2 regions of the Exiguobacterium sp. ERU653 genome follow, and region 1 is predicted to be linked to the other one. Evidence: predicted binding sites of a transcription regulator. Region 1 holds the regulator's gene; the other holds the start of a gene.
The links. Region 1 encodes LexA, which represses DNA repair genes until DNA is damaged. Its sites were predicted from a motif close to CGAACATATGTTCG; they were not measured.
Positions count from the first base shown of each region.

Region 2: uvrB (excinuclease ABC subunit UvrB) is a predicted target of LexA. The motif match lies at 5,611-5,624, and genes of this name have one in related genera.

Region 1 is NZ_JACSKV010000001.1:880,297-888,861, reverse strand. Features, by position in the region: gene glnA (type I glutamate--ammonia ligase) at 1-876, shown strand, start outside; gene KNO95_RS04575 (metal-binding protein) at 1,011-1,451, opposite strand; gene lexA (transcriptional repressor LexA) at 1,451-2,071, opposite strand; gene KNO95_RS04565 (hypothetical protein) at 2,275-2,511, shown strand; gene KNO95_RS04560 (YneB family resolvase-like protein) at 2,583-3,227, shown strand; gene KNO95_RS04555 (DUF896 domain-containing protein) at 3,288-3,521, shown strand; gene tkt (transketolase) at 3,721-5,712, shown strand; gene KNO95_RS04545 (YneF family protein) at 5,838-6,071, shown strand; gene tnpB (IS200/IS605 family element RNA-guided endonuclease TnpB) at 6,248-7,420, opposite strand; gene KNO95_RS04535 (ABC transporter transmembrane domain-containing protein) at 7,565-8,565, shown strand, end outside.
Region 2 is NZ_JACSKV010000001.1:1,330,110-1,338,674, forward strand. Features, by position in the region: gene KNO95_RS06805 (DUF4097 family beta strand repeat-containing protein) at 1-648, opposite strand, end outside; gene uvrA (excinuclease ABC subunit UvrA) at 714-3,587, opposite strand; gene uvrB (excinuclease ABC subunit UvrB) at 3,588-5,558, opposite strand; gene KNO95_RS06820 (MIP/aquaporin family protein) at 6,021-6,728, shown strand; gene glpK (glycerol kinase GlpK) at 6,757-8,274, shown strand; gene KNO95_RS06830 (PDZ domain-containing protein) at 8,340-8,565, opposite strand, start outside.

The DNA.
Region 1 (8,565 bases):
GGTGGATACTTCGACTTGGCGCCAGTTGACCTCGGTGAGAACTGCCGTAAAGAGATCGTCATCGAACTTGAAAACATGGGCTTCGAAATCGAAGCGTCACACCATGAAGTCGCACCAGGACAACACGAAATCGACTTCAAATACGCAGATGCTGTCACGACGGCAGATAACATCCAAACGTTCAAGCTCGTCGTCAAAACGATCGCTGCAAAGTATGGTCTTCACGCGACATTCATGCCAAAGCCACTCTTTGGGGTGAACGGTTCAGGAATGCACGCGAACATGTCACTCTTCAAAGGCGACACGAACGTCTTCTACGATCCGAATGGCGACATGGAACTTTCAGACACAGCTCGTGCATTCACGGCTGGTATCTTGGAGCACGCTCGTGCCTTCACTGCAGTATGTAACCCGACTGTGAACTCATACAAGCGTCTCGTACCAGGCTACGAAGCACCTTGCTACGTTGCATGGAGCGCACGTAACCGTTCACCACTCGTACGTGTACCGGCAGCACGTGGTCTCTCGACTCGTATCGAAGTACGTTCGGTTGACCCGGCAGCGAACCCGTACCTCGCACTTGCTGCGCTCTTGGCTTCAGGTCTTGACGGAATTGAAAAAGATTTGAATGCTCCAAAACCAATCGACAGCAACATCTACGTGATGGACAAGCCTGAGCGTGTAGCGAACGGAATCGACGATCTCCCGGCGACACTCTTTGACGCACTCGAAGTCCTTCGTGCAGACAAGGTCGTCATGGAATCGCTCGGTGAACACATTGGGGAGCATTTCCTCGAGTTAAAAGAAATCGAGTGGGATATGTTCCGTATGCAAGTAACAGAGTGGGAACGCGATCAGTACTTGACGCTCTACTAATAGAAGAAATATGCTAAAGAGCAATGAATGACCTTCTTCAGAAGTATCGTTCATTGCTCTTTTTTGCTGAGTTTCAGATGAAGCAGAAATGCAAAAGGATCACCTCCACGAGCGTGGAAGTGATCCTTTGTTAGTTAAAACGCTTTTTTAAAAAACGTTGATGTATAGTCGAGTGTCGTATGGAGTGTCGTCGCGAAGACGAGTCCTAGAAAGAAAGACATGCCATGAACGTCCACCCATGAGCGAATTTCCGTTTCGTATGCCGTGAATGGTAAGAGAAGTACCAGTGGGAAACCGATATATACAATCCGAATCACATCGCTCAAACCAGGAAAATGTGATAGTAGAGAGCGATGCGGCATAAGTTTCACATATGGGAGCCAAATCAATTTGAGTGGTCCCCATCGATAATACGCATCTGATTTTAAATCGAGGTCCGGGGAGAGCCAGAGCGTTCCAATAATCGCACCGATTATGAATGCGAGCGGGACGTCTAAATCAATAAAAGGCGTGGCAACCGCAAGTGCGCCGGTTGCCACGAGATTCGTACGGGTATGGGTCTTACCGCTAGCCATTAGTGAATTGTCCGGTATACGCCGATAACTTTCCCTAAAATTGAGACGTTGTCAAAATACATCGCTTCTAACTCGTCGTTTTCCGGTTGAAGACGGACTTTTGAAGCTTCCTTATAAATACGCTTCACAGTCGCCTCGCCCTCTTCTGTCATGGCGACGACAATCTCTCCATTGTCGGCAGTGCTCTGTTGGCGGACGAGCACACGGTCTCCGTCCAAAATCCCTGCATTGATCATTGAATCTCCAGAAACGGACAGCATATAGACGTTATCTGAACCAACGATATGTGCCGGAAGAGGGAAGTGCTCTTCCACGTTTTCGATGGCGGTGATCGGTGTCCCCGCGGTGACTTTCCCGATGACCGGAACGTACATGACGGACTCTTGCTCGTCCATTGTGGATGCATCTTCACTCAGAATTTCAATTGCACGGGGCTTCGTCTTATCCCGACGAATCAAACCGCGTTTCTCTAGGCGATCTAGATGACCGTGTACGGTCGAACTAGAGGCAAGACCGACTGCTTCTCCAATCTCACGAACAGAAGGTGGATAGCCTTTTGCCCGAACTTCGTCTTTGATGAAATCAAGAATCTGTTGTTGTCGCGCTGACATTTTTTTCATTATGTTCACCTCGATATAATCGAATAAACTGCAATCGCATCCTATTCTTTATGTATTTAGTGTAACACAAGAACACATGAGCGTACAAACATTCGTTCGTTATTTTCCCTTGACCGAACACGAGTTCTTGTTTTATGATAAGAACAGATAAACGAACAAACGTTCTAACGAACATATATTCTTATACAGGAGGTAAGGGAATCATGAAAGATACACTCAACGGAATCATTTTAGTCGGAATGCTCTTAGTCGGGATGTTCGCCTTTTATTTAGCTGGGGAGGTGCGTGGGGGAACGACACCAGTTGAACCGATCATGACATCGGAACGTACGATTGAAGAAGAGGTCGCCTATGTCGAGGCAGAGTCGATTGAAGCGCAAATCATGGCAGAGCGAGAAGAACATAATGAACGAAAAACAAAATGGTATGCCGCTGAGTGATCGTTCAGCATTGCGAACCGTTCTCAAACTGTGTATCGTAAGGAATGAATGCGATGAAAGGGAGTGATGCGATGCGAGTCGTCATCTATTGTCGGGTATCGACGAACAAGTCTACCCAAGAGACATCACTCAGTCGGCAAGTCGAAGAATTACAAGAACTAGCTTCGCGTTTAGGGGCCGACATTATAGATGTCATCACAGAACAAGAGAGCGGTTATGAAGTTAATCGACAGGGGCTGCTCAATTTACTTGACCACGTATCGACATCTCAGTTGGATGCCGTGCTCGTCACCGATGACAGTCGTTTAGGACGAGGAAATGCCAAAATTGCGATACTACACACATTAATGAAGCATGATGTGCGATTGTTGACGATGCAGTCGACTTCGGATTACGTTGTTTCTGATGCTGAGAAGATGGTGTTAGAGATTGTTAGTGTCGTCGAAGAGTATCAACGGAAAATTCATAACGCGAAGATTTCCCGCGGAATGCGTCGTGCGGTCGCCAACGGTTTCAATCCACAACGTAATATTGAGAACAATGATCAAGGTGGCCGACATCGGATTGAAGTTCCGATTGAAGAGATTATTCAATTGCGCGAGCGGGGGTTGACGTTTGCCGAGATTGCGGCGACACTTCGCGGATTCGGATACGAAGTATCAAAAGCAACGGTCAACCGACGCTATCTCGAACACCGGTCAGTTGCTGAAACTTGATTCTTCCTCTCTGATTTTGTAAAGTAGAAGAACAAATTCACGAGAGAGGGGGCGAGTCATATGTTAGCACCCGGACAATTGGAGCGAATCAATTTCCTCGCCAACAAAGCGAAGACAGAAGGACTATCTCAAGAAGAGATGAACGAACAACAAGACTTGCGTCAAGAATATTTGAAGGCGTTCCGTCAATCTTTCAAGTCTCAAATGATGGGCATGAAAGTCGTTGACCCAGAAGGAAACGACGTCACGCCAGAGAAGTTGAAAGAAGAACAAAAACGCCATCGTGGTGAGTGATGCTGAATGCACATCCTATTTCGCATAGGATGTGCATTTTTGTTATACACGAACAATCATCAGACGAACGGATTGCGTTCTTTTTCATGCAATTGAAGGAAACGATTTCATGTAATGTGTTATACTAATTAATTAGTTGTGACACACGAATGAGTATGATAGAATATGACGGGTAGAAAACCTTCTTAACACAGAGAGGATGAAATTAGTGGAAACAACTACTAAAGAATTATTAGCGATTAACTCGATTCGGACGCTCTCAATCGATGCGGTCCAAAAAGCAAACTCTGGTCACCCAGGAATGCCGATGGGTGCTGCACCGATGGCGTTTACACTTTGGACAGACAAAATGCGTCACAACCCGAAAAACCCGAACTGGTTCAACCGCGACCGTTTCGTGCTTTCTGCGGGTCATGGATCGATGCTCTTGTACTCGCTCCTTCACTTGTCTGGATATGATTTGTCAATGGACGACCTTAAATCATTCCGTCAAATGGACTCGAAGACACCAGGTCACCCAGAGTATCGTCACACGGCTGGGGTAGATGCGACAACGGGACCACTTGGACAAGGGATCGCGATGGCTGTCGGGATGGCCATGGCAGAGAAGCACTTAGAAGCGACTTACAACCGCGACAAGTTCAACGTCGTTGACCACTACACATTTGGAATTTGCGGAGACGGGGACTTAATGGAAGGTGTCTCGGCGGAAGCGGCATCACTCGCTGGTCACTTGAAACTTGGTAAACTCGTTGTCCTTTACGATTCAAACGACATCTCACTCGATGGTGACCTTCACAAGTCATTCTCTGAGAGCGTTGAAGACCGTTTCAACGCCTATGGATGGCAAGTCATTCGTGTCGAAGATGGAACAGATATCGATTCAATCGCAAAAGCAATTGATGCAGCGAAAGCTGAGACGTCGAAACCGACATTGATTGAAGTCAAGACGGTGATCGGATTCGGTTCACCGAACAAGTCAGGGAAGTCGGCTTCGCACGGGGCACCACTTGGAGATGCTGAAATCGAATTGACGAAACAGTTCTACAAATGGGAAGGCGAGTCGTTCTACGTTCCAAACGAAGTATACGACTTGTTCAATGAGAAAGTGGTCGAGCCCGGCGCGAAGTACGAGTCAGACTGGAACGAGCTCGTTGAAGCATACAAAGCGGCCCATCCAGAGCTTGGTGCACAGTTCGAACTTGCGATGAACAATGAGCTTCCTGAAGGTTGGGACAGCGAGTTGCCGACATTTGAAATCGGTTCGAAAAAAGCAACACGTCAAACGAGTGGCGAAGTGTTGAACGCAATCGCGAAAGCAGTACCGACACTCTTCGGTGGATCGGCTGACCTTGCAGGTTCAAACAACTCGATGATCAAAGGTGCAGTGGACTTCGATGAAGACCCGGCCGGTCGTAACATCTGGTTCGGTGTACGTGAATTTGCGATGGCGGCAGCTGTAAACGGTATGGCGCTTCACGGTGGAGTACTTCCATACGGTGCGACGTTCTTCGTCTTCTCGGATTACCTCCGCCCTGCAGTTCGTCTTGCTGCGCTCATGGGACTCCCATCGACGTTCATCTTGACACACGACTCAATCGCAGTTGGTGAAGATGGTCCAACACACGAGCCGGTCGAACATTTGATGAGCTTCCGCGCGATGCCAAACCTTTCTGTTCTTCGTCCGGCAGATGGTAAAGAAACGATTGCTGCTTGGAAACAAGCTGTGACATCGAAGACGGCACCATCGCTTCTCGTCTTGACTCGTCAAGCATTGCCTGAACTCGAAGGCACATCGATTGAAACAGCAGCAAAAGGTGCTTACGTCGTTGCAGGTGAATCGAAAGATGCAGACGTTCTCTTGCTCGGTACAGGTTCTGAAGTACACGTCCTCGTTGAAGCGCGTGAACAGCTCGCATCAGAAGGTGTGAAAGCGGCAGTCGTCTCGATGCCATCATGGGAACTCTTCGAAGCGCAATCTGCTGAGTATAAAGAATCTGTCCTTCCGTCTTCAATCACAAAGCGTGTGTCACTTGAAGCGGGTGCGACACTTGGTTGGTACAAGTATGTCGGATTTGGTGGGAAAGTACTCGGAATCGATAAGTTCGGAGCTTCAGCGCCTGGAGATCTCCTCATGAAAGAATACGGCATGTCAGTCGACAACGTCGTCGATGCAGTAAAATCACTTTAATCTTAAATTGATTATTTATGACGGCCATTCATTTGGCCGTCACTTTTTTTCTGGACGACTAGCGAAGTTGTTCAATTTAGTGTATAGTAAAAAACGATGTTTCATATGGTAGAGGAGGTAAAGCCTTGAGTACATTATTTTGGATTCTTCTTGTCGTGGCAGCACTCATCGGGGGTATCGCGATTGGATTCTTCATCGCGCGTAAATACATGATGAACTACCTTGAACAAAACCCGCCAATCAATGAAGATATGATTCGTACGTTGATGATGCAGATGGGTCAAAAGCCATCACAGAAGAAAGTCAACCAAGTGATGCGCGCCATGAACGTGCAGATGAAAGATGAAAAGAAGTCATAATGAGTCGTGAAAGCACTTCGGTCCTCGAAGTGCTTTTTTTGTCTCCTCATTTTGTTAGACAATCGAACAAACTTTCGCTACGATTAAGAAATAATCTTCATTTGAACTACCTCCACCTACGCTTCGCTTAGAGGTGGAGGATTCCTGAGTCATCCTCTCTAACGAGAGAAACGTGATCAGGCTAACCCCGTCGTCCCGACGGTTGAAGAAGCTAACATGCGTTCAGCTTCTAATTTCAAGTTCATACCTGCGTTCACATCACGGTCATGATGGAGTCCGCAGTTCGGGCATGTCCATTCACGCAAGCCAAGATGTTTCACGTCTTTGTGTCGATGGCCGCAACTCGAACAGAGCTGGCTCGAGGCGAAGGTCTTCCCGACCCTCACGACGGTCTTCCCGTACCAGTCGGCCTTATACTCGAGCATGCGAAAGAACTCCGACCAGCTGACCTCGAAGATCGACTTGCTCAACTTGCGGTTCTTCTGCATGTCCTTCACCTGCAGGGTCTCGATGCCGATGACGTCGTGGTTTTTGACGATCTCGGTCGACACCTTGTGCAGGAAGTCGGTGCGTCTGTTGGCGATCTTCTCATGGATGCGTGCGACTTTCCGCTTCTGCTTCTGGTAGTTCTTCGCCTCGGAAAGTCTCACCTTCTTGTTCAGGGCGATGAGCTGACGACGGGACAACTTGCGTTGCTCCCGCGCCAGTTTCTTCTCGAGGGTGCGGAAGTAACGGTCGTTCTTGTAGAATGTGCCGTCCGATAGAATGGCAAAATTCTTCAGCCCGACGTCGACGCCGACCGATGAACCGGTCTTCGGCAGTTCACCGATCTCCTGCTCTGCGAGAAGGGAGACGAAATATTTACCCGAAGCTGTTCGTCGGATCGTGGCGTTCAGGATGCGACCCTCGACGTGTCTCGAGTTGGCGAAACGCACCCATTTCAGCTTGGGGAGTTTGAGCTTGTTCCCGACGATCGAGACCTCGGGGAGCTGGGACTTCCCTTGGATGTTCGCCGTATAGGATTGGACGGGGTTTCGCTTCGACTTGAAACGGGGATGATTTTCCTCCTTCTTGAAGAACTTCTTATACGCGTCGGCCAGGTGTTTGACACTGTTCTGGACGGCCGTACTGTCCACTTCCGTCAACCAAATGAATTCTTGCTTGAGTATGGGAAGTTCTTTCGAGCAGGCATCATACGACAGTCCCTTGCCGGTCGCTTCATGGGCCGCGTCCCATTTCGACAGGAAATGGTTGAACACGAACCGGGAACAGCCGATCGTCTTGGCGATCAGAATTTCCTGTTCCTTCGTAGGATAGATCTGGAATTTATAGCCCTTGTGCTTCACCATGTGACGTTCACTCCTTTTGAAGATATTTTACCCGAAAGAGAGGTTGGCGATTCATCGCCCACTTTCACGCAAGTCCTGTCCTTAACGTTTAGAAGTGGGAGTATTCTCGCATAATTTTGATAAAGATAGAAGGGGGCGTTTCTCATTCGTGTATTTAAACAATTATCTTGGTTTTTGCGTCTCGAGTGGAAGACGTATGCAATCGGTATCGTCTTACTCATATTCGTGGCAGGGTTAGAGTTGGTTCCTCCACGCATCATCGGACGAGTCGTCGATGAAATCAACAGTGATTCACTCGCATCGAACACGCTTTGGATGTTACTCGGAGGACTAGCTGCGGTCGGGATTGGGAATTATGTTGCCCGCTTCTTTTGGCGCTATTTCATCTTTGGTGCTTCGATTCGTCTAGGTAGAAAGCTTCGCAGTCAATTGTATCGGCACTTTACGGACCTCGACCAGCGATTTTATAAAAAATCACGTGTCGGTGACTTAATGGCACATGCGACAAATGATGTACAGGCCGTATCGATGACGGCCGGAGCGGGGATTTTGACGCTTGTTGATAGCGTGACGCTCGGAACGTTCGTGATCATCACGATGATTACGACAATCAGTTGGAAACTGACGCTCGTCGCCTTACTGCCACTCCCAATCATGGTCGCTTTGACGACACGATATGGAAAGATGTTACATAGCCGATTCGGGGTCGCTCAAGCGGCATTTTCAGAATTGAATGACAAAGTGCAGGAAAGTGTCAGTGGGGTTCGTGTCTTAAAGTCGACCGGGGAAGTCGAGCGGGATGTGGATTCATTTGAAAACTTATCGAGTGAGGTCATGGCGAAAAACGTCCGTGTCGCTAAAATCGATGCCTTATATGATCCGACAATCTTCGGAATTGTCGGCCTTTCCTATATCCTTTCTGTCGGATACGGGGCAGTCTTAATCGAGCAGGGCGAATTGACAATTGGACAGATTGTCAGCTTCACTGCCTATTTGGCACTCTTGACGTGGCCGATGTTAGCATTCGGTTGGCTGTTTAACATTGTGGAACGGGGGCGTGCCTCATACGACCGCATCGAGCGAATGCTTGCCGTCAAGCCTGAGATTCAAGACGATCGTATGGCTGCGACGACTCTGGCGCACTC
Region 2 (8,565 bases), 450 kb from region 1:
TTCCGATGCATGCACGTCATTTAGCACGACGCGACCGTTCGCGGTTTGTACACGGACGTTCTCGACGTCGAGACCATCGGCCCGGACTTCCCCGTTCAATGTTTGGACATGAAGATGGTTAAAATGGTGATGCGGGATGTACAATTCCACATGGGCCCGGACAAGCTTGTCCCGTAGCGAGACGACGAGACGGTCGCCGATGACGGAATGTTTGACGGCCGACTGTAACTGCTCGAGCGCCTTGTCCGCATCTTGTTGGCGAAGCGGACGTCCCGTTACAATCAGTTCACAGTCTTCGGCATCAGACGATACAATCGTCGCCGATGCGTTGAAAAGATCAAGTGAGATATCGCTGCCTGTAAACGGGAACGACTTCGAGTACGTCACTTCCGGTCCGAAATTCGAGCTGAATGTAAAGTCACTGTCACGAAGTTTCGTCACGAGCCCTTCCATCGCAGACGTCAGTTTCGTCGTAAGCGATTCGACCGAGTACGCATCGACCTTCTCCGTATCCTGTCGTTCTTCAAGCGCTTGAACTTGTTCCGGTTCGAGTCGCTCGAGACGTTCGAGTTGCGTCATCCCCTCCTCAATCGTCATCTTGCCTTCCTTCACTTGCTGGAGAATCAGTTCACGCATTTCTTGTTTCACGTTCGTTTTCCCCCTTCAATTTGATTGCACGTCAATTAACTTCCCGTTTCTCACCATTTCTATACTTATTTCTTTTTCCCTGCTTTCGGTTTCACGCGGGCCGCATCACGTTCAAGGACTGGTTTCAAATACTTGCCGGTATAAGAAGCCGCGACTTCAGCGACTTCTTCCGGTGTGCCGGTCGCGACAATCTCGCCGCCACCGTCACCGCCCTCTGGTCCGAGGTCGATCAAATAATCCGCCGACTTGATGACATCGAGGTTATGTTCGATGACGAGCACCGTGTCTCCGTTCTCGACGAGACGTTGCAACACTTTCAACAAACGGGCGATGTCGTCGACATGAAGTCCGGTCGTCGGTTCATCCAAAATATAGATTGTCTTCCCGGTCGAACGCTTATGGAGCTCTGATGCGAGTTTGACACGTTGTGCTTCCCCACCTGAAAGTTCTGTCGCCGGCTGTCCAAGTTTCATATAGCCGAGACCGACGTCATAGATCGTTTGAATCTTCCGTTTGATTTTCGGAATTTTGTCAAAGAATTCGAGACCCTCTTCAATCGTCATATCGAGCACGTCCGCAATCGTCTTCCCTTTATACTTCACTTCGAGCGTCTCCCGATTATAGCGTTTCCCGTGACAGACTTCACACGGCACGTACACGTCCGGTAAGAAGTGCATCTCGATTTTGATGATTCCGTCTCCGCGACACGCTTCGCAGCGACCGCCTTTGACGTTGAAGCTAAAACGCCCCTTCTTATATCCGCGCATCTTCGCTTCGTTCGTTGAGGCAAATACGTCACGAATGTCATCGAAGACACCTGTATAGGTCGCAGGGTTCGAACGTGGCGTACGACCGATTGGGGATTGGTCGATATCGATGACTTTATCGATATGATCGAGACCTTCGATTTTCTTGTGTTTCCCTGGTTTCGCTTTGGCGCGGTTCATATTGTGCGCTAGCGATTTATAGAGAATCTCATTGATCAATGTCGATTTACCAGAGCCCGAGACACCCGTCACTGCGACGAACATCCCGAGTGGAATCGATACGTCGACGTCTTTTAAGTTGTTCTCCCCTGCCCGAACGATTTTTAAGAAACGCTCGTCCGGTATCTTGCGTTCAACGGGAAGCGGGATGAACTTCTTCCCGGCGAGATATTGTCCGGTGAGCGAATTCTTGTTTTTCATCAGTTGTTTCGGTGTACCGGCAGCGATGACCTGGCCTCCATGCTCCCCGGCGCCTGGTCCGATGTCAATCAAGTAGTCCGCTTCCATCATCGTATCCTCGTCGTGCTCGACGACAATGAGCGTGTTGCCGATGTCACGCATCTGTTTGAGCGTGGCGATCAAGCGGTCGTTATCGCGTTGATGGAGACCGATCGACGGCTCGTCTAGAACATATAGGACACCCGTGAGGCGCGAGCCGATTTGCGTGGCGAGACGAATCCGCTGTGCTTCCCCACCCGAGAGCGTTCCCGCGGCACGAGAGAGTGTCAAATAGTCGAGACCGACGTTATTCAAGAAGCTGAGCCGTTCTCGAATCTCCTGCAAGATGAGACGCGCGATTGCGATATCTTTCTCACTCAACTGTTCATTTAGCCCTTCGAAGAAAGCAAGTGCGTTCACAACCGACTTCTCCGTCACTTGTCCGACGTGCTGGCCGATGATTTTGACGGCGAGCGACTCTTCTTTCAAACGATAACCGTGACAGGTCGGACAGGCATGTGTCGCCATATACATTTCCATCTGCTCACGAATGTAATCGGATGTCGTCTCCCTGTAACGGCGCTCAATGTTGCGAAGAACCCCTTCAAAGAAAATCGTGTTCGTCCGGACTTGACCAAAATCATTCTCGTAGCGGAAGAGGAAGGATTCCTCAGTTGACCCGTTCAAGACGAGCTCTTGGTCACGCTTCGACAGACGCTCAAACGGCACGTCCATATCGATATTAAAATGTGCACACATCGCTGCAAGCAGCTGCGGATAGTACTGGGAACTCGTTGGTTGCCACGCGACAATCGCCCCTTCTTTTAACGTCTTCGACGGGTCCGGGATGACGAGTTCTGGGTCGACGTCTAGTTTCGTCCCGAGACCATCACACGTCGGGCAAGCGCCGAATGGTGAGTTAAACGAGAACATTCGGGGTTCGAGCTCGCCGATTGAGAAACCACAGATCGGGCAAGCATGATGTTCGCTAAAAAGAAGTTCTGTGCCATCCATCTTGTCGATGATGACACGTCCATCAGCGAGACGTAACGCCGTCTCAAGTGAATCCGCAAGACGGCCTTCGACATCCGGTCGGACGACGAGACGGTCGACAACGACCTCAATTGAATGTTTTTTATTTTTGTCGAGCTCGATTTCATCTGTCAATTCAATCGTTTCTCCATTGACACGGACACGGACGAACCCTTCTTTTTTCAACGAATCAAATACTTTCACATGCGTTCCTTTACGCCCCGATACGATTGGGGCCAAAATCTGAAGACGCGTCCGTTCCGGTAATTCCATCACCTGATCGACCATCTGGGAGATCGTTTGACTCGAAATTTCAATTCCGTGGTTAGGACAGACCGGCTTCCCGATTCGCGCGAATAAGAGTCGGAGATAGTCGTAGATTTCCGTCACCGTACCGACCGTCGACCTCGGGTTACGACTCGTCGTCTTTTGGTCGATCGAGATGGCCGGACTGAGTCCTTCAATCGTATCGACGTCCGGCTTATCCATCTGACCGAGAAACTGACGGGCATACGCCGACAAGCTCTCGACGTAACGTCGTTGTCCTTCAGCGTAAATTGTGTCGAACGCAAGCGAAGACTTCCCGGAACCGGACAAGCCCGTCAAGACGACGAGCTGGTCACGTGGGATGTCGATGTCAATATTTTTCAAGTTGTTGACGCGTGCCCCTTTAATGACAATCGCATTTTTCTTTTCAGCCATTTAATTCCCTACCTTCAACTCCAAGATTAAGTCACGCAATTCGGCCGCACGTTCGAACTGGAGATCGCGCGCCGCTTGCTTCATTTCTTCTTCCAACTTGGCAATTGCCGCCTCGCGTTCCGCCGGCTTCATCGTACTGAGCGACTCTAACGCCTCTTCTTCGGCCTCGACCGTTGCTCGGATGACCCCTCGGACATCTTTTCGAATCGTCTGTGGGGTGATGCCATGTTCTTCATTGTAAGCTTGTTGAATCGTTCGCCGACGGTCGGTCTCTTCAATCGCGCGCGTCATCGAGTCGGTCATCTTATCCGCGAACAAGATGACGTGCCCGTTCGAGTTCCGGGCCGCCCGTCCGATCGTCTGGATAAGTGACCGGTCTGAACGAAGGAACCCTTCCTTGTCGGCATCGAGAATCGTGACGAGACTCACTTCCGGGATGTCTAGCCCTTCCCGCAGCAAGTTGATTCCGACGAGGACGTCGTATTTTCCGAGACGAAGGTCACGGATAATTTCAATCCGCTCGAGCGTCTTGATTTCAGAGTGCATATAGTTAACTTTGATTCCGGCCTCCCGTAAGTAATCAGACAAGTCTTCCGCCATTTTCTTCGTGAGCGTCGTCACGAGGACACGTTCCCCTCGCTTGATGCGCTCGCGAATCTGATCCATCAAGTAGTCGATCTGTCCTTTGATCGGATGAATCTCAATTGTTGGGTCGAGGAGACCCGTCGGTCGGATAATCTGTTCAATCATGTCCGGCGTATGTTCGAGCTCATACGGGCCCGGTGTCGCCGAGATGAAGATGGCCTGGCTCAACTTCTTCTCGAACTCGTCGAACTTGAGCGGCCGGTTGTCCTTCGCCGACGGCAGACGGAAACCGTGGTCGACGAGCACTTGTTTCCGTGCTTGGTCCCCGTTATACATCCCGCGCACTTGCGGGAGCGTCACGTGCGACTCATCCGCGATGAGCAAGAAGTCTTTCGGGAAGTAATCGATGAGCGTGTACGGTGTCGCGCCTGCCTCCGTCAAGTTCAAATGGCGCGAATAGTTCTCGATGCCTGAACAGTAACCCATCTCACGCATCATCTCGAGATCGTAGTTCGTCCTCTGCTCGAGACGTTGCGCCTCGAGTAACTTGCCTTCTTCACGGAACTTCTCAAGCTGTTGTTCGAGTTCGGCCTCTATGTTGACGATCGCTTTTTGAAGCTTTTCATCACGTGTGACGAAGTGGGATGCTGGGAAAATCGATACATGCTCGCGATCGGCGATGATTTCGCCGGTAAGCGGGTCCATCTCGCGAATCCGATCAATCTCGTCCCCGAAAAACTCGACACGCAAGCACTGCTCGTCACGTGACGCCGGGAAGATTTCGACGACGTCCCCACGGACACGGAACCGACCCCGTTGGAAGTCGATGTCGTTCCGTTCATATTGGATGTCGATCAATTTGCGAAGCATTTGATCGCGCCCCATCTCTTTCCCGACACGAAGACTCAAGACGAGACTGTTATATTCTTCCGGGTTACCGAGACCGTAGATGCACGATACCGAAGCGACGATGATGACATCATCGCGCTCGAACAGAGCCGAGGTCGCCGAGTGGCGAAGTTTATCGATCTCATCGTTAATCGAAGCATCTTTTTCGATAAACGTATCGGTCGAAGGCACGTACGCCTCTGGCTGATAGTAATCGTAATAGCTGACGAAATATTCGACGGCGTTGTTCGGGAAGAATTCTTTGAACTCGGAGTAGAGCTGTCCGGCGAGCGTCTTGTTGTGGGCGAGGACGAGTGTCGGTTTCTTCACTTCCTGGATGACATTCGAGACGGTGAACGTCTTCCCCGTACCGGTCGCCCCGAGGAGCGTCTGGTACCGTTCACCCCGATTCAAACCTTCGACAAGCTGTCGAATCGCTTCAGGTTGGTCACCTCCTGGTTGAAATTCAGATTGTAATGCAAACGGAATTGATTCCATAAGATACTCCTCACCTTCTCATTTCATAAGTGTCTTGATTATACCATATACACGAACAAATATTCGCTTCTCAACTTTTACTGAGAACGTCTTTATAGAAGAAACGTCATTTGTGCATCGCTTAATATTTTTCCTTAACCGTCTCAAAAGAAACATTCAAATCGTTCAGAAAGATCCATTTGTTCAATTTGTAAAGGTTACTTTTGTAACATAGGAGACGAATGACCAAACAATGGACCATATTCCTATTCAATTGAAATCCCCCCAGTTTTCATGATGAATCATCTATTTCTTATTAGTTCCGCTCTCTACTCATCATTTTTATGAAGTTTACAGGTGTAAATGTGAACATTTTTAGGAAAAAAGTATGATTTTTGAAAAACGCTGTTTTAAAACGCTTACATTTTGGGCATATAATGAAGTGGTAAGTCAAATTGCATAAGGGAGAAAGGGGAGTATCACATGTCAGCATTTGTCAGTGAAATTATTGGTACGATGCTATTGATTCTGCTCGGTAACGGTGTCGTCGCCGGCGTCGTCCTCCGCCATTCCAAAGCGGAAAACTCTGGCTGGATTGTCATCACAATGGGTTGGGGTCTCGCCGTTATGGTCGGGGTCTACGCAGCCGGTATTTACGGAGGTGCACACATCAACCCTGCCGTCACGATTGGTCTCGCGACAGCAGGCGAATTCCCATGGGCGGATGTCCCACTCTACATCCTCGCTCAGTTTATCGGAGCCATCATTGGGGCATGTTTGGTTTATATCCACTATAAACCGCACTATGATGCAACGGACGACCCAGGTTTGAAACTGGCGACGTTCTCGACGGCTCCTGGTATTCGAAGCACACCTTTCAACTTGATTGGTGAGATTATCGGAACGTTCGTCCTTGTCTTCGGTCTATTGTCATTCGGGGCAAACACCTTCGCGGACGGACTTAATCCGCTCATCGTCGGCTTCTTGATCGTATCGATCGGTCTTTCGCTCGGTGGTACGACCGGGTATGCAATTAACCCGGCACGTGACCTCGGTCCACGTATCGCTCACGCATTTCTTCCGATTAAAGGAAAAGGATCGTCAGATTGGGGATATTCATGGATCCCGGTCGTCGGTCCAATTATCGGCGCGATTATCGCCGCACTCATTTATGGCCTTCTCGTCTCGTAACACAATATTTTGAAGGAGGAAATCACATATGGCGAAAGAAAAACGTTATATTTTAGCACTAGACCAAGGAACGACAAGTTCACGGGCAATCATCTTTGACCATGACGGAAAAATTGTCACGGTCGCACAACGCGAATTTAAACAGTATTTCCCAAAACCAGGCTGGGTCGAACATAACGCCAATGAGATTTGGGGTTCTGTCCTCGCCGTCATGGCGGAAGCATTTGGTTCGGCAGACATCGATCCGAACGAGATTGCAGGAATCGGAATCACGAACCAACGTGAAACAGCAGTCGTTTGGGAGAAAGAAACAGGACGCCCTGTATATAATGCAGTTGTTTGGCAATCACGACAAACCGCTGACATTTGTGAAGAACTAAAAGCAGCCGGTCATTCTGATATGGTGCGTGACAAGACGGGCCTTCTCATCGATGCTTACTTCTCTGGGACAAAGGTCAAATGGATTTTGGACAACGTCGAAGGCGCACGTGAAAAAGCCGAGAACGGAGAACTTCTCTTCGGTACAATCGACACGTGGCTCATCTGGAAACTTTCAGGTGGAACGGCCCACGTGACAGACTACTCGAACGCGTCCCGTACACTTATGTACAACATCTATGAACAGAAGTGGGATGACGAATTACTCGACATCTTAACGGTACCGAAGTCGATGCTCCCTGAAGTCAAAGCTTCAAGTGAAGTCTACGCAAACACAATCCCGTATCACTTCTTTGGATTTGAAGTCCCAATCGCCGGAGCCGCAGGTGACCAACAGGCTGCCTTGTTCGGTCAGACGTGCTTCGAAAAAGGGGAAGGGAAAAACACGTACGGCACGGGTTGCTTCATGCTTATGAACACAGGGGAAGAAGCCGTCAAATCAGACCATGGTCTCTTGACGACGATTGCTTGGGGCTACAACGGTAAAGTCGAGTATGCGCTCGAAGGATCGATCTTCGTTGCCGGTTCTGCGATTCAATGGCTCCGTGATGGATTGCGGATGTTGAAATCAGCGAAAGACTCGGAGCAATACGCGACACGGATCGAGTCGACAGAGGGGGTTTACGTCGTACCAGCCTTCGTTGGACTCGGTGCACCTTATTGGAACTCTGACGTTCGTGGCGCTATCTTCGGCCTCACACGAGGAACGGAAAAAGAACAGTTCGTCCGTGCGACAATCGAGTCACTCGCTTATCAGACACGTGATGTCCTCACGGCGATGGAGAACGACTCAGGAATCAACTTGAAGACACTCCGCGTCGATGGCGGGGCCGTCAGCAACAACTTCCTCATGCAGTTCCAATCAGACATTCTCGACGTTCCAGTCGAACGTCCTGAAGTGAGCGAAACGACTGCACTCGGTGCTGCCTACTTGGCAGGTCTTGCCGTTGGATTCTGGAAAGACCAAGCTGAAGTCAAAGAGCAGTGGAAACTCGACAAGAAATTCGAGCCGAACATGGACGAATCTCACCGCGAGGCACTCTACAAAGGTTGGCAACACGCTGTCGAAGCAACAACAGCATTTAAACCATCAAAACTTGACGTATAAGAAAAAAGGGCATCCCCAAGGGTGCCCTTTTTCAGTACAAAAAAGAGTACCCTTGACGGATACTCTCACAGTTTGCGAAGACGGACACGCGGACTCGTCGGTTCCCCGACGAACAAGATGCCAAGTTCATGCGGATCGGTCTCATACATCGCCCGTTGAACGAATCGGATATCACCGTTCAAGTTCAACACTTCGAGCTTAATATAAGGTTTATGTTGCTGGAGCGCCTCATAGAAACTATGTCCTCCCGTGATGACTGTTCCATTGACTTTGTAGATGGATTCACCCGGG